3 regions of the Jeongeupia sp. USM3 genome follow, and region 3 is predicted to be linked to each of the others. Evidence: predicted binding sites of a transcription regulator. Region 3 holds the regulator's gene; each other region holds the start of a gene.
What was found. The regulator FNR, encoded in region 3, switches genes on or off when oxygen is low (the NO sensors DNR and NnrR bind a similar motif). The targets are predictions, from matches to a motif close to TTGATNNNNATCAA.
Positions count from the first base shown of each region.

Region 1 (5,614 bases), 440 kb from region 3:
ACAAGACCAGCGGCGGCGCCCGGCGCGGCACGATGGTGCTCAATCACGGCGTCGTCGAGACCCCGGTGTTCATGCCGGTCGGTACCTATGGCACCGTCAAGGCGATGACGCCGCGCGACCTGAACGAAATCGAGGCGCAGATCTGCCTGGGCAACACCTTCCACCTGTGGCTGCGCCCGGGGCTGGAAGTCATCAACAAGTTCGGCGGCCTGCACCGGTTCATGGGCTGGGACAAGCCGATCCTGACCGACTCGGGCGGCTTCCAGGTGTTCAGCCTCGGCGACCTGCGCAAGATCACCGAGGAGGGCGTCAAGTTCCAGAGTCCGGTCAACGGCGACAAGCTGTTCCTGACGCCGGAAGAGTCGATGCGCATCCAGCGTGCGCTCAATTCCGACATCGTGATGATCTTCGACGAATGCACGCCGTACCCGGCCGACCGCAAGCAGGCGGCCGATTCGATGCGCATGTCCTACCGCTGGGCCAAGCGTTCGCGCAGCGAGTTCGACACGCTGGAGAACCCGAACGCGCTGTTCGGCATCGTCCAGGGCGGCATGTACGAGGACCTGCGCGACGAATCGCTCGCCGGCCTCGACGACATCGGCTTCCACGGCATGGCGATCGGCGGTCTGTCGGTCGGCGAGCCGAAAGAGGACATGGAGCGCATCCTCGCGCACACCGCGCCGCGCCTGCCTGCAGACAAACCGCGCTACCTGATGGGCGTCGGCACGCCCGAGGATCTGGTCTACGGCGTCAGCCAGGGCATCGACATGTTCGACTGCGTGATGCCGACCCGCAATGCGCGCAACGGCATGCTGTTCACGCGTTTTGGCGACATCAAGATCAAGAACGCCAAGCACCGGCTCGACGAGCGGCCGCTCGACGAAACGTGCGACTGCTACGCGTGCCAGAACTTCAGCCGCGCCTATCTGCACCATCTGTTCCGTTCGGGCGAAATCCTCGGCTCGCAGCTCAACACCATCCACAACCTGCGCTACTACCAGGTGCTGATGGCCGAGATGCGCGCCGCGATCGACGCCGATGCCTTCCCGGCCTTCGTCGCGCGCTTCCATGCCGACCGGGCCCGCGGCATCGATTGACCGCATTCTCCGCTCAGTAAAAACCCGGCCGAGCCGGGTTTTTTTTGCGATGCGCGCCGTGCATGGGGGCTTTCCGCAGCACGTCGTGCCGGTTTGATCTGGGTCAAGCCCGTGTCCGGATCCGGTCTGCAGCATGTTGCCCTATGACAATGGGGAGAAGACGATGCTGGTTGAATGGCACGATGGCCTGTCGGTCGGGATTCAGGAAATCGACGAGCAGCACAAGGTGCTGGTCGAGCTGCTGAACGCGTTGCACGACGCGATCCGCGAACACCACGGCCGCGAGGCATCGGTGGCGATCCTGGCGCGGCTGGCCGACTACACGCGCATCCATTTCACCGTCGAGGAAAGCCTGATGCGCATCCTCGGCTATCCCGAGTACGACGAGCACAAGCAGCACCACGAGTCGCTGATCGCCCAGCTGCATGCCTTCCAGCAGCGGGTATCCGACGGCGAGGCGATCACGTTCGAGCTGCTGCATTTCCTGCGCAACTGGCTGACCCGGCACATCCAGGAAGGCGATACCCGCTATACCGAGTTCTTCCTGTCGCGCGGTGCCCAGCGCAACTGGCAGAAAAAGGGCTGGCTCGACCGCTTCTGGTCGGGTATCGCCGGCTGATCGCCCCGTCCGCGGCCGCTAGCGGTGGCTGAGCAGGCCGTTTTCAAAGCGGACCTTGTCGCCCTTCCTGAAGCCGTGGTCGGCGCTGTCGTACTTGACCGTATGCATGGCGCCGCTGTTGAGCTTGAAACTGACCTGATAGACGGTCTTCTTGCTGACCTGTTTCTGCACCTCGTTGCCAGCGTAGGCACCGCCGGCCGCGCCGGCGACGGTGGCGATCGTCTTGCCGGTACCGCCGCCGATCTGGTTGCCGAGCAGGCCACCGACGACCGCGCCGCCGATCTTGCCGGTCCAGCCGCCTTCGCCTTCCTGTTCGACGGTCTGTACCTTGGTCACGACGCCGCACTCGTTGCAGCTGGACGCCGTTGCCCGTTGCGGCACGTTGGCGCTGTCGGTGCGCGGGGCGGCGCTCGCGAGCTGGCGGTTGCCGGCAATCAGCTCCTTGCAGTCCCTGTTGATCTGGACCTTGCGCACCCCTTTGCTGTAGCAGCCCGGCGTTTCATCGGGTGCGCGGGGTGTCCGCGCGGTGCCGTGCGCCAGCACGCGGCCGCCGCTTGCGTCGCCGATGCAACTTTTCTGCCCGGCGCTTGCCTTCTCCATGCACGCGGCGACACCGTACCGATATTCGGCGCCGGCGGCGGATCCGGCATTCGTCAGACCGCCTGCGTGTGCCCAGCTACCGGCTGTCAGCGCGGCGGCGGCAATCCACTGTGCAATTCGCATGGTCGGGGTTTCCGTTTATTGCAGGCACTCTCATTCTAGGGAGTCGCATCCGTCGCCGCGTGAAGGATGTCGGTAGATTTCAGACAGGGGGCGGGCTAGAATGACCCGCTTCGTTTTTTGCCACTCTCAATAAAGGCCCGATCGATGTTTATCGCTCCCGCTTACGCCGCCGACGCGGTGCCCGCCGCTGCCGGCTTCATGCAGTTCCTGCCGATGGTCGTGATCTTCGTGCTGTTCTACTTCCTGCTGATCCGTCCGCAGCAGAAGCGTGCCAAGGAACAGCGGGCAATGCTCGACGCACTGCAAAAGGGCGACGAAGTCGTCACCAGCGGCGGTACCCTGGGTCGCATCGTCAAGGTCAGCGAGCAGTACATCACGCTCGAACTGGCGGACAACGTCGAAATCCTGGTGCAACGCGGCTCGGTGTCGCAGCGCCTGGAAAAAGGCACGATCAAGAACAACAAGTAATCGCAACGGGGCGGCACTGGCCGCCCCGGCGCGTTTTCCGGCCTGCAATGCAGGCCTTCCCGGTTTTAAGGGCATGCAATGAACCGCTACCCGTTGTGGAAATTCGTATTGATCGCCGTGGCGCTGGTCGCGGCGTTCTTCTATACGCTGCCGAACTTCTTCGGTGAAAGCCCGGCCGTGCAGATCTCGAGCGCACGCACGATGATCAAGGTCGACACGTCGACGCGCGACCGTGCCGTGGCCGCCATCAAACAGGCCGGCCTGAATCCGGAAGACGTGCTGTTCGACGGTTCGTCGGTCAAGCTGCGCTTCAAGGACATCGACGCCCAGCTCAAGGCCAAGGATGCGCTGGCTTCGGCGCTCGGCGACGATTACGTCGTCGCGCTGAACCTGCTGCCGCAGACGCCGGCCTGGCTGCAGGCCATCGGTGCCAAGCCGATGTTCCTCGGCCTCGACCTGCGCGGCGGCGTGCACTTCCTGCTCGAAGTCGACATGAAGGCCGCCGTCGACAAGGCGCTCGAGAAGACCGCCGGCGACATCCGTCGCGAACTCAAGGACAAGAAGATCCGCTACGGTGCGGTGGTTCGCGGCCGCGACAGCGTCGAAATCCAGTTGCGCGACGCCGAAACCGTCGACGCCACGCTGCCGGTCGTCGCCAAGCTGCTGCCAAACCTGCAGGTGAAGCCGGTCAAGGGCGACAGCAACAAGATCGTCGTCAGCTATCCGCAGGCGGCGATGCAAAAGCTGTCCGAAGACGCGGTCAAGCAGAACATCACCACGCTGCACAACCGCGTGAACGAACTCGGCGTGGCCGAACCGATCATCCAGCAGCAGGGCGCCGGCCGTATCGTCGTCGAGCTGCCGGGCATCCAGGACACCGCCAAGGCCAAGGACATCCTCGGCCGCACCGCAACGCTGGAAGTGCGTCTGGTCGACGATGATCCGGCCAACCTGCAGGCGGCGATCGCCGGCAACGTGCCGGTCGGTACCGAGCTGATGACCGAGCGTCGCGGCAGCGACGGCCAGAGCGTGCCGATCCTGGTGAAGAAGGAAGTCGAGCTGACCGGCGACAATATCAACGACGCGCAGGCGGGTTTCGACGAGCGCAACGATGCGTCGGTGAACATCAACCTCGATTCGACCGGCGCGACGATCTTCAAGGATCTGAGCCGCGAGAACATCGGCAAGCGCATCGCGATGATCCTGGTCGAGAAGGGCAAGGGCGAAGTCGTCACCGCGCCGGTGGTCCGTACCGAGATCGGCGGCGGCCGCGTGCAGATTTCCGGCTCGATGGGCGTTGCCGAGGCCAACGATACCGCGCTGCTGCTGCGCGCCGGTTCGCTGGCCGCGCCGATGAACATCGCCGAGGAACGCACGATCGGCCCGAGCCTGGGCAAGGACAACATCAAGAAGGGCTTCGATTCGACGCTGTACGGCTTTGCCGCGATCGCGATCTTCATGGTGATCTACTACCGCACCTTCGGTCTGGTGTCGGCGGTTTCGCTCGGCGGCAACCTCTTGCTGCTGGTTGCGCTGCTGTCGGCGATCGGCATCACGCTGACCTTGCCGGGCATCGCGGCGATTGCGCTGACGCTGGGTATGGCGATCGACTCGAACGTGCTGATCAACGAGCGGATCCGCGAGGAGCTGCGCAACGGCATGACGCCGCAGGCGGCGATCTCGAACGGCTACAGCCACGCCTGGGCGACGATTCTCGACTCGAACGTCACGACCTTGATCGCCGGCATCGCGCTGCTGATCTTCGGCTCGGGCGCGATCCGCGGCTTTGCCGTGGTTCACTGCCTCGGCATCCTCACGTCGATGTTCAGCGCGGTCGTCGTGTCGCGCGGCATCATCAACCTGATTTACGGCTACCGCCGCCGCCTGACTACGCTGTCGATCGGCCAGGTGTGGGTGCCGGACCAGAAGAAAGCATAAGGGCGGCTCAAGATGGAATTCTTCCGTATCAAGCACGACATCCCGTTCATGAGCTACGGCAAGCTCACGACGGCGATCTCGCTGCTCACCTTCGTGGCCGCGGTGTTCTTCCTCGTGGTCAAGGGGCTGAACTTCGGCGTCGAGTTCACCGGCGGCACCGTGATGGAGCTGCGTTACCAGCAGTCCGCCGACCTGAACCAGATCCGTACCCAGGTCGAGCACCTGAAGTACGGCGAGGCGCAGATCCAGTCGCTGGGCACTACGCGTGACGTGATGGTGCGTCTGCCGAACATCAAGGACAAGACCAGCGCGCAGTTGTCGAACGAGGTGATGACGGTACTCAAGACCGCGCGTCCCGATGTCGAGCTGCGCAAGGTCGAGTTCATCGGCCCGTCGGTCGGCGAGGAACTGGTCACGCACGGCCTGACCGCGATCACGCTGGTCTGCCTCGGCATCATTGCCTATCTGGCGATCCGCTTCGAATGGCGCTTCGCGGTGTCGGCGGTGATCGCCAACATGCACGACGTGGTGATCATCCTCGGCTGCTTCGCGCTGTTCCAGTGGGAGTTCAACCTGACGGTGCTCGCCGGCGTGCTGGCGGTGCTCGGTTATTCGGTCAACGAATCGGTCGTCGTGTTCGACCGGATCCGCGAGAACTTCCGCTCGCCGAAGATGCGCGGCAAGACCGTGCCGCAGGTGATCGACAATGCGATCACCGCGACGATGAGCCGGACCATCATCACCCACGGCTCGACCGAGGCGATGGTGC
Region 1 is NZ_CP017668.1:3,582,374-3,587,987, forward strand. It holds gene tgt (tRNA guanosine(34) transglycosylase Tgt) at 1-1,097, shown strand, start outside; gene BJP62_RS16845 (bacteriohemerythrin) at 1,261-1,716, shown strand; gene BJP62_RS19255 (glycine zipper 2TM domain-containing protein) at 1,735-2,439, opposite strand; gene yajC (preprotein translocase subunit YajC) at 2,584-2,907, shown strand; gene secD (protein translocase subunit SecD) at 2,986-4,845, shown strand; gene secF (protein translocase subunit SecF) at 4,858-5,614, shown strand, end outside.
Region 1: the regulator FNR is predicted to act here: its motif matches at 1,191-1,204, upstream of BJP62_RS16845 (bacteriohemerythrin).

Region 2 (5,614 bases), 1.5 Mb from region 3:
GCTGGAAGAACAGCGTGTCCGGATCGGCATCGCGCCGAGCGATCGCCCAGTAGTCGGCAAACGACGCGGCAAAGGTCACGTCGGCCGGCGGCGCCTCGCCGCGGAAGCGGCCGCCCGCAAAGCCGACGGTGACGCCGCGGCCGAGGTCGGCGACCTCGAAGCGGATGCGCCGCGCCTGCAGCCAGCCGAAGTCCTCGTCGGGCCACAGCCGCTGGCGGACCAGGTTCAGCGCCAGTGCCAGCGCCTGCCCCGGTGGCGCTTCGGGCAGGCGGCGCAGCAGCGGAAACAGCATGCCGGTGAATGTCATGGTCGGTGCTCCTGTATCGGATGGATGCCGGCTTCGCCGCGCCAGTAGCCGTCGACCCAGCCCTCCGGGTTCCAGCGCGCCGGCTCGGCGTTCACCGCGTCGCCGGCCAGCCGCGCGGCGTAGGCGGCGACGATCTCGCCGGTATGGTGCTGCTGCGGGCTGATGCGCAGCGCATCGACGCCGGCGAGGTCGCCGAGGTCGTGCCACAGCGAATGGCAGGCCGCCGACATCGTCTGGATGCCGTTGATGCAGAGGAAGTCCTGGCCCTCGCGCGTCGTCATCGTCAGTCCGTCGGGGTGGTCGATGCACTTGAACTCGCACGCGTCCTTGTTCAGGTCGTAGTGCCTTGCGGTAAAGCAGCGCGCCGAGAACGCCAGCGGCAGGCGGCCGTGGGCGAAGAGCTCGGTCTCGATCGGCACGGTCTTTTCGGCGAGCACCGCCGCCACCGTCTCGCGGCTGGCTTCGAGCGGCGGCAGCCAGCGCGTCGCGCCGGCGGCGGCGAACCAGTCGAGCGCCGGGCCGTTGTAGATGTTCAGGTGCGGACCGGCAACGAAGGGCCGGCCGGCGTCACGCGCCAGCTTCACCGCGCCGAGGTCGTTGGCTTCGATCGCGAAGCCCGATCCGATCAGCTTCTTCAGCCCGATCAAGTCGCCCGACGACTCGAGCAGCGCCTGCGAGCTGAGCACGACCTGCTTGCCGGCGGCGGACAGGTCGGCGGCCAGCGCCAGCCAGTCGGCGAGCTTGAGTTCGTGCCGGCGCGCGCAGACGACCTCGCCGAGGTAGACGGTATCGACCGGCCAGCCCGCGGCTTCGGCATAGAAATCGAGCACGGTCTGGCGCGGCCAGTAGTACAGCAGGGGGCCAAGGGTGAGTTGCATGCGTTTTTCCTCCATCAACGCCACGGCCGGTTGTAGGCGCCCAGCGTCTGCTGGTGGCCTTCGGACAAGGGCGCCAGCGCGTCGAGCCACGCCGGCTTGACGCTGTAGCGCGCGTCGCCGGCGGCGTCGATCGCCGCGCGCAAGGTCTTGGTCACCGCGGTCACGTAGGCCGGGCTGCGCTGGCGGCCTTCGACCTTGATCGCCGCGACGCCGATGCGGATCAGCTCGGGCAGTACCGCCAGCGTGTTCAGGCTGGTCGGCTCCTCGAGCGCGTAATAGGTGTCGCCCTCGACGTCGAAGCGGCCCTTGCACAGCGTCGGATAGCCGGCCGGCTCGCCCTCTTCGTAGCGGTCGATCAGGATGCCGGCGAGCCGCGCGTCCATGGCCTTGCCCTGCGGCTCCCAGCGCACGAAGCCGGCCGGCGAGCACACGCCGTGGGTGTTCGGCGACTGGCCGGTCGCGTAGCTGCTGAGGATGCAACGCCCTTCAGCCATCACGCACAGGCTGCCGAAACCGAAGACCTCGATCTCGACCGGCGTCTTGCCGATCACCGCCTCGACCTGTGGCAGGGTCAGCACCCGCGGCAGCACGGCGCGGCGCACGCCGAAGCACTCGTGCGCCAGATTGATCGCGTCGGCATTGGTCGCCGAGCCCTGCACCGACAGGTGCAGGCGCAGCTGCGGATGGGTGCGGTGCGCGTACGCCAGCAGGCCGAGGTCGGCGAGGATCACCGCGTCAACGCCGAACTCGGCGGCCTGGTCGATCGCCCGGTGCCACTCGCTCAGCCGACCGGCCTGCGCGTAGGTATTGATCGCAACCAGCACCTCGCGGCCGCGCGCATGCGCGTAGGCGACGCCGTCGCGGATCTGCGCGTCGCCGAAGTTCAACCCGGCGAAGTTGCGCGCGTTGGTGGCATTCTTGAAGCCGAGATAGACGGTATCGGCACCGTGGTCGATCGCGGCCTTCAGCGCCGGCAGGCTGCCGGCGGGACAGACGAGCTGCGGCTTGGGCATGGACTCTCCTCGCGTTTGGGGCAAGAACATAGCCTTGCGGCCGCCGGCGCGACTTAATCCAGATCAAGCTTTGCCGCGGTGTTGCGCCGCGGCGTAGCGAAGTGTTTGCCACTACGGGCCATCCCCGATGCGATAATTCCCGATACAGTGACTGTGGTACCCGGTGCCAAACTATGCGTTTGAGCGGCACCCCGCTACCGTGATGCGGCACCCAAACGGTGCCCTGCCCCCGCGAGCCCGGCACATCGCTCTGCCTCGCTCCGCATCAGAAAAAGGATACTCGCATGAACATCGGACTCATCGGCCTCGGCAAAATGGGCGGCAACATGGCCCGCCGTCTCGCCCGCAGCGGCGCCACCGTGTACGGCTTCGACGTCAGCGCCGAAACGCGCGCCCAGCTGTCGGCCGAGAACACCAATATCCTCACCTTCGAATCGGTCGAGGCACTGGTCGCCGAGCTGCCGGCGCCGCGCGTCGTCTGGATGATGCTGCCGTCGGGCGAAATCAGCGAATCGATGTTCACCCGGCTCAAGGGCCTGCTCGCCGCCGGCGACCTGATCGTCGACGGCGCCAACGCGATGTACAAGGACAGCCAGCGCCACGCCGCCGAACTGAACGCCGCCGGCTTCAAGTTCGTCGACGCCGGCGTCTCGGGCGGCGTCTGGGGCCTCGCCAACGGCTACACGATCATGCTCGGTGGCGACAAGGAAGCCGTCGCGCAGGTCGAACCGTTCATCAAGCTGCTGGCACCGGGCCCGGACCTGGGCTGGATCCACTGCGGCCCCGCCGGTTCGGGCCACTACACCAAGATGGTCCACAACGGCATCGAGTACGGGATGATGCAGGCGTTCGCCGAAGGCTTTGCGCTGCTCGAGGCCAAGAAGGAATTCGGCCTCGACGTCGCCGAGATCGCCGAAACCTGGCGTCACGGCTCGGTCGTGCGTTCGTGGCTGCTCGACCTGACCGCCGCTTCGCTGAAGGAAGACAGCAAGCTCGACGGCCTGCAGCCCTACGTGACCGACTCGGGCGAAGGCCGCTGGACGGTGCTCGAATCGGTCGAGCTCGGCGTGCCGGCACCGGTCACCGCCAGCGCGCTGTACGCCCGCTTCGCCAGCCGCGGCAACGACGATTACGGCATGAAGCTGCTGCAGCTGATGCGCAATGCCTTTGGCGGTCACGCCATTGCAAAGAAGTAAGCGGTCACGCCATCGCGAAGAAGTAAGCGGTCACGCCCTAGCGAAGAAACGAGCGGTCACGCCACCGCCAAAAGCTGAGCACGACGCCCCGGCGGGGCTGAGCTCCGCCACATGAAAAAGGCCGCGAAAGCGGCCTTTTCTGCATTCAGCGCCACGGGCACAGCAGCAGGCAGCCGGACAGGCACGACAGGTGCCGCAGCATCAGCCTGCGCGCCTCGGCGTCGCCGGCCTGCCAGCCGCGGGCGAACCACTGGCTGGCCAGATAGCGGCGGACGTCGCCGCCCGCACCGCGAGTTGCGGCGAGCCGGCCGCGCAAGGCCATCATGGCCAGCGGCCGCAGGCTGCCGGTGTAACGCAGGGCCGCGGCCCGGCGCAGATAGTGCTCGGCCGCGACATCGTCGGCGGCAAGCTCGCGGCCGGCGAGCAGCAGCACGCCGGTGTTGTAGCAGGCGGCCGGATGGCCGGCGTCGGCAAGCCAGCGGAACCGCACGATCGCCGCTTCGCGGCTCGCCGGATCGGCGAACTGCTGGCAGGCGCCGCGAAAATCCGCGGTCGCCGCTTCGGGCGCTCCCATATCGACCTCCTGCACATCGGACCAGACAATTCTACCGGGTGCTTTTATCAGAATCGGCGCGGCGTACACTATCGGATCAATCTGAAACCGCCGTCATCCATGTCGCCTTCTACTCTAGTCCAGCCGCCCGCACACGCCGCACCGCGACTCAACCTGATCGGCGGCGGCCGGCTCGGCCGCACGCTCGCGCGCGCCTGGCGCGACGCCGGGGCCGTCGCGGTCGGCGCCATCGTCTGCCGCAGCATCGCCAGCGCCGATGCCGCGGCCGGCTTCATCGGCGCCGGCGAACCCCGCGACGCGCTGGCCGGACTGCCGCCCGCAGCGCTGTGGCTGATCGCGACCGGCGACGGCGACATTGCACCGGTCGCGGCCGCGCTTGCCGCGCAGGATGTGGTCCGCGACGGCGATCTGGTCTTCCACGCCAGCGGCGCACTCGACGCCGCCGTGCTGGCACCGCTGGCCGCGCGCGGCGCGCTGACCGGCAGCCTGCACCCGGCGCTGAGCTTCGCCGACCCGGCGCGTGCGCTCGGCCGGCTCGCCGGCACGCCGTGCGCGATCGACGGCGATGCGCCGGCGACGCTGGGCGCGCTGGCGCAAGCCTTCGGCGGCCGGCCTTTCACGCTCGCCGATGGCGGCAAGGCCGCGTATCACGCGGCGATGGTGACGGGGTCGAACTATCTGGTGGCGCTGGTCGCGCTGGCGCAGCGGCTCGCCGCACAGGCCGGCATCGCGCCGGACGACGCACTGGCGGTGCTCGGCCCGCTGATGCGGCAGACGCTGGACAATGCGCTCGAGCTCGGCCCCGTTGCGGCGCTGACCGGGCCGATCGCGCGCGGCGATGCCGGCACCGTCGCACGGCATCTGGCCGTCATCGACGAGCAGCCGGCCCGCGACGCCTACCTCGCGCTCGGCCGCGCAACCTTGCCGCTGGCACAGCTCGACGACGCACAGCGGCGGGCGCTGGCGGCGCTGCTGGCCGGCTGACATCCAAAGCGCCATTCACGAAACGCGGCTGGCAAGGCGGACGAAGCGTCCCACAGGGATTCCCTCCGGTCGCGACAGTACGAGCAAGTACGGCAAGCGAGTCCAACGCGGCCAGCCGCGTTTGGCGAACGGCGCTAGCTGTGAAGAGTCAAGACGTTGTTTTTCGTTGCTGAGAGACGGGACATGGGCACGTGGCAGCCGATGCCGTGATGCGGACGGTGCCAGTTGTAATAATGATTCCAATACCTCAGGACTGCGCCGCGCTCATCCGAGTGTTGATAGGTTTGGCCGTAGGCCCATTCGCGCAGCGCGGACTGGATGAAGCGCTCGGCCTTGCCGTTGGTTTGCGGTCGGTAGGCGCGGGTGAACCTCTGCTTAATGCCCAGTTCAACGCAAACGCGGCCGAAGTCATGGGAGCGGAAGGCGGGCCCGTTATCGGTGATCAGGCGCTGGAGCGGTACGCCCAGCGTTTTGAAGTAGTCGTTGGCCGCACGCAGGAAGTCGATGGCGCTGGCGCGGCGCTCGTCGGGGTAGAGTCGGGTGAAGGCGATGCGACTATGGTCGTCGATCGCCACGAACAGATATTCCCAGCCGCTGTTTCGGCTGTTCTGGCGACGATCGCCGGTGATGCGATGGCCGACCTGCTCGAAGCGGGCGAGCTT
Region 2 is NZ_CP017668.1:2,562,218-2,567,831, reverse strand. It holds gene BJP62_RS12130 (SCP2 domain-containing protein) at 1-307, opposite strand, end outside; gene BJP62_RS12125 (U32 family peptidase) at 304-1,185, opposite strand; gene BJP62_RS12120 (peptidase U32 family protein) at 1,200-2,198, opposite strand; gene gnd (phosphogluconate dehydrogenase (NAD(+)-dependent, decarboxylating)) at 2,483-3,394, shown strand; gene BJP62_RS12110 (sel1 repeat family protein) at 3,540-3,968, opposite strand; gene BJP62_RS12105 (Rossmann-like and DUF2520 domain-containing protein) at 4,068-4,952, shown strand; gene BJP62_RS12100 (IS481 family transposase) at 5,087-5,614, opposite strand, start outside.
Region 2: the regulator FNR is predicted to act here: its motif matches at 2,252-2,265, upstream of BJP62_RS12120 (peptidase U32 family protein).

Region 3 (5,614 bases):
GAGCTGCCACAGCCCCCAGGCGACGAAGGCCGTGCCGATCACGTTGCGGACGAGCGGATGACGCAGCGCCCGGAGCAGCGATTGCGCCACCGAGCCGATCAGCAGCAGGTTTGGCAGGGTGCCCAGACCGAAGGCCAGCATCGCCAGTGCACCCTTGAGCGGCGACGCGCTGGCCAGCGCCGAAATGCTCGCCGTATAGACCAGGCCGCAAGGCAGCCAGCCCCATAGCAGCCCGACCCATAACGTTTGTGGCCAGCGACGGATAGGCAGCGCCTTTCTGAGTACGGGCTGAAGATGCCGCCACACCGGCACGCCCAGCTGCTCGACCCGGGTCAGCCAGCGCGCCCAGCCGGCCAGATAGGCCCCGAGCGCGATCAGCAGCAGTTGCGCCAGCACGAACAGCCCGGTCTTCAACGCCTGCAATTGCAGCAATACACTGAACGAGCCCAGCGCGCCAAGCAAGGCGCCGATCAGGACATAGCCGGCGATCCGGCCCGCATTGAATCCCAGGTGATACGGCCAGCGGGCGCCGGCGGGCAGTTGCAGGCTGAACGCGGTCACCACGCCGCTGCACATGCCCAGACAATGGCCACCACCGAGCAGGCCGGCCAGAAACAGCGCCAGCAGGTTGTATTCGGCCATTGCACTCCGGTATCAGATCAGTTTGGAATAGCGCGCCGCCGTCTCCGTGGTTCTCAGGTAGCGGTCGAAGACCATCGCGACCGAACGCACCAGCAGGCGCCCCTTGGCGGTGACCGCAATCCGCTGCGCGTCGATGGTCACCAGTCCGTCGGCCTGCAATGCGGCGAGCGAGCGCAATTCTTCCGCAAAGTAGTCGGTGAAATCAATCAGGTAGGCGATTTCCACCGGCTGGTACATCACCTCGAACTGACACATCAACGACTGGATCACCGCGCGGCGCAGCAGATCGTCGTGCCTGAGCGTGATGCCGCGCTCGACCGGCAGCGTCGCGGCATCGAGCGCCGCATAGTAGTCGTCGATGGTCTTGCGGTTCTGCACATAGGCCGGCCCGACCTTGCCGATTGCCGACACGCCGAACGCCATCAGGTCGCAGTCGGCATGGGTCGAGTAACCCTGGAAGTTGCGATGCAGCCGGCCATGGTCCTGCGCCTTCGCCAGTTCATCGTCGGGCAGAGCGAAATGATCCATGCCGATGTAGCGGTAGCCGGCAGCGAGCAGCTGGTCGATGCTCGCCTGCAGGATGTCGAGCTTGGCCTCGGCCGAGGGCAGGTCGGCGTCGTTGATCCGCCGTTGCGGCATGAAGCGCTCGGGCAGGTGCGCGTAGTTATACAGCGCGATGCGCTCGGGCCGGATCGCGATCACCCGCTCCAGCGTCCGGTGAACACGCTCGGGGGTTTGCAACGGCAAGCCATAGATCAGGTCGAGATTGATCGATCTGAAGCCTGCCGCGCGCGCGGTATCGATCAGCGCCCGCGTCTCGGCCTCGCTCTGCACGCGGTTCACCGCCCGCTGCACGTCGTCGTCGAAATCCTGCACGCCGACACTCATCCGGTTGAGCCCGAGCCGCGCCAGCAGCCGCACCGTCTCGGCCGACACCTTGCGCGGATCGATCTCGATCGAAAACTCGCCCTGCGGGTCCAGCTCGAAGCGCCGGTGGATCGCCGTCAGCAGCCGTTCGAGCTGGGTATCGGACAGAAAGGTCGGCGTGCCGCCGCCGAAGTGCAGTTGCCTGACCTTCGGCCTGAAGGCCAGCGCCGCGCACTGCAGATCCATTTCACGCTCGAGGTAATCGATGTACCGCTCGGCGCGGCGCCTGTCCTTGGTGATGATCTTGTTACAGGCGCAGTAGTAGCAGATGGTGTCGCAGAACGGGATATGAAAATAAAGCGATAGCGGGTGACGCGTCGTTCCCGCTTGCTGCTGCACCAGTCGTTCGAGATAATCGTCGGCGGTCATCTCCCCGAAACGGTCTGCCGTCGGGTACGAGGTATAGCGCGGCCCCTTGCCGTCGTGTCGCCGGATCAGGGCGCGGTCGAATTCGATCAGTTGCTGATTCATTGTGGTCGCCAGGTGGTATTTTGCTTGGTTGTGCTCTAAGGCGAGCTTGCCGATAATCAACGCATGCAATCTTGACGGCGATCAAAGCCCGTTTACCCGGACACCGGTAATCGGTCAGACCGTTTTATTGCCCCTTCACCTGTAGAGCCCCGCCATGCAACCAGCCCTTCAGCCCCGCGACGTCACCTTCAAGCAATTGCGTCAGGCCTGCTCCAATTGCAGCCTGCGCGAGCTGTGCCTTCCCAACGAGCTGAGCGCAGAAGAGATGAAGCAGGTCGACGACCTGATCGGCCAGGGCAAGCCGATCAAGCGCGGCGAGGCACTGTACCGCGCCGGCGAACCGTTCCGGGCGCTGTACGCGGTCCGGGTCGGCTTTTTCAAGACCAGCGTCGTTTCCGAAGACGGTCGCGAACAGGTCACCGGCTTCCACATGAGCGGCGAGCTGATGGGCATGGATGCCGTCAGCGGCGACCACTACACCTGCGACGCCGTCGCGCTCGAAGACAGCGAAGTCTGTGAACTGCCGTTCGCCGAAATGGAAGTGCTGTCACGCAAGATTCCGGCACTGCAGCACCACTTCTACCGGGTGATGAGTCGCGAGATCGTCCGCGATCACGGCGTGATGTTGCTGCTCGGCAACATGAAGGCCGAAGAGCGCATCGCCGCCTTCCTGCTCAATCTGTCGCAACGCTTCCAGATCCGCGGCTACTCGGCCACCAGCTTCCACCTGCGGATGACCCGCGAGGAGATCGGCAGCTACCTCGGCCTGAAGCTTGAAACCGTCAGCCGAACGCTGTCGAAGTTCCAGGACCAGGGGCTCATCAAAGTGCAGAACCGGCTGATCGAGCTTTACGACGTGGCCGGACTCAAACAGCTCGTCAACAACTGCCAGAGCTGAGCGTGCCCGGGGTGCCATCCATACTGGCATTGGCCCCCGCCCCGATGCTCGACGCATTGCGCGCACGCAATGCGCAGCGACAGGGCCCGGAGGTGGACTGGCTGCCGCTGCTGCCGCCATCCGCCTCCATCAAGACACCGCCGAATAGCGCCGATACCCTCGTCGTACTGATCAATGCCACGCTGGACGACATCGTGCCGTGGCTGCACCACCCCCGCCTCGTCGACCTGGCCGCCTACGGCGACCCGCCGCTGGCCAGCCAGCACGGCTGGATCATCGGCGCCGGCGGCGCACGCGCCGCGGTTGACGCCGCCACCGCGTTGCTCGATGCCTTGGCACCACCCCGGCCGCAGGCCTGGCTGCATCTCGGCCCCTCCGGCGCCGGCGCCTTTGCCGCCGGTCTCGTGCAGCACTGGCAGAGCCAGACACTGGCGATTCTCGGCTGGCTCGGCGGCACCGATCGCTCGCAATGGGTGTACGACCCCGGACACTGGCAGGCACTCACGCAGGTCACTCTGGCGCAAGCGCGTGAAGACGCCACGCGTTACCTCGCTATGGCCGCCACGACACCGTTCGAGCCCGCCCGGCCTACACCCGCCGCGCTCACGCGATCCTTCCCCTTCCTGCACGACGACACCGCTGCGCCTGCTACGCTGCTCGCGCAGCTCGTGCTGAGCATCCCGGCACTGCCGCAGCAGCAATGAAAAAGGCCGCCCGAAGGCGGCCCGACATCATCTGCGATCGACGCTGCGAATCAGGCGGCAGTCTTGCGCGTGGCAGCCTTCACGGTCTGCTCAACGCCGTTGGTCGTCGCTTCGACGAAGTCGCTGGCCAGCTTCTGCGTGGTCTTGGCGACGGCGTCATAGGCGCTGCTGGCGGTTTCAACCGCATTGCGCAGCACGTTCACCGCTGCGCCGGTACCTGCCGGTGCATTCTGGATGGCGCTATCGAGCGTACCCACCAGCTCCTTGTTGAACGACAGCACCTGCTCTTCGAGCAGCGCGCCCAGTTCGTGCTGGGTTGCGCTGGCAGCGTCGAACACGGTCCGCGCCACGTTGAGCGACTTCTCGACCGACGGCTGGGCCAGTTGGCGCTGGAGGTTGACGAGCCCCTGGACGTCCTTGACCTCCGACAGCGTTTTTGCGGTTTCTGCCTGTTCGGTCAGCAGTTCGCGGGCGATGCCGAGTTGCAGGCTGACGAGACGCTCGACGCCGGCCAGGGCGATCTGGCTCAGGCGCAGCGACTTTTCGAGGTTGGCTTGGTTGATTTCGGCAAACTTGGATGCATTGAACATGTGGTTTCTCCTATTTGTGCACTGCAATATACCGATGCCATTCTAACCCTCAACGTGTACGCGTCAAGTTATTTATTGTGCACCGCACAAAAACGCAAAATCTCCGGTGCAGCCACCCCGGATCGTCACCGCCGCCAAGGCGACGCGGGGCGGCGGGATGCTAGAATACGCCGATGAATCAGCCCGCCTTCATCCATCTCCGCATCCACTCCGAATTCTCCGTGACCGACGGCATCGTCCGTATCGACGATGCCGTGAAACACGCCCAAAAGCTCGGCATGCCTGCACTCGGCGTGACCGACCTGATGAACCTGTTCGGTCTGGTCAAGCATTACAAGGCCTGCCGCAGCGCGGGCATCAAGCCCGTCATCGGCCTCGATGCCTGGATCGAAAACGAGGTCGATCGCGACAAGCCGTATCGCGTGCTGCTGCTGGCCCGTGATCGCGACGGCTATGGCCGGCTGTGCGAGCTGCTGACCCGCGCCTACCGCGACAACCAGTACCGCGATCGCGCCGAGCTGCGCAAGGAATGGATCGCCGACGGCGACAACGGCCACCTGCTCTGCCTGTCCGGCGCGCACCTTGGCGAAATCGGCCAGGCACTGCTGTCGGGCAACTACGACGCGGCCCGCGATGCGACACAATGGTGGGCCGGACAGTTTGCCGGCAATTTCTACCTCGAGCTGCAGCGCAGCGGCCAGCCCGAATGCGAACCGTGCGTTCAGGGCCAGCTCGACCTCGCCTCGGACCTCGACCTGCCCGTCGTCGCCACCCACCCGGTCCAGTTCATGGCAGCGGACGATTTCAAGGCACACGAGGCGCGCGTCTGCATCGCCAGTGGCCATATGGTCGCCGACAAGCGCCGGCCAAAGCTCTTCACCGACGAACAGTACTTCAAGAGCCCGGCCGAGATGGCCGAGCTGTTCGCCGACCTGCCCGAGGCGCTGGCCAACTCGGTCGCGATCGCGCAGCGCTGCAACCTGACCGTCACGCTCGGCACCAACTACCTGCCGGACTTTCCGACGCCGGACGGCATGACGCTCGACGACTATCTCATCCATCTCGCCAAGGAAGGACTCGAGGCCCGTCTCGCCCAGCTGTATCCCGACACGGCGCAGCGCGATGCCGAACGGCCACGCTATCTCGAACGGCTCAAGTTCGAGACCGACACCATCATCCAGATGGGCTTCCCCGGCTACTTCCTGATCGTGGCCGACTTCATCGTCTGGGCGAAAAAGAACGGCTGCCCGGTCGGCCCGGGCCGGGGTTCGGGTGCGGGCTCGCTGGTCGCGTATTCGCTTGGCATTACCGACATCGACCCGACCGCATACGCGCTGCTGTTCGAGCGCTTCCTGAACCCGGAACGGGTATCGATGCCCGAC
Region 3 is NZ_CP017668.1:228,739-234,352, reverse strand. It holds gene BJP62_RS01115 (sulfite exporter TauE/SafE family protein) at 1-642, opposite strand, end outside; gene hemN (oxygen-independent coproporphyrinogen III oxidase) at 655-2,040, opposite strand; gene fnr (fumarate/nitrate reduction transcriptional regulator Fnr) at 2,195-2,938, shown strand; gene BJP62_RS01100 (hypothetical protein) at 2,983-3,642, shown strand; gene BJP62_RS01095 (phasin family protein) at 3,693-4,232, opposite strand; gene dnaE (DNA polymerase III subunit alpha) at 4,406-5,614, shown strand, end outside.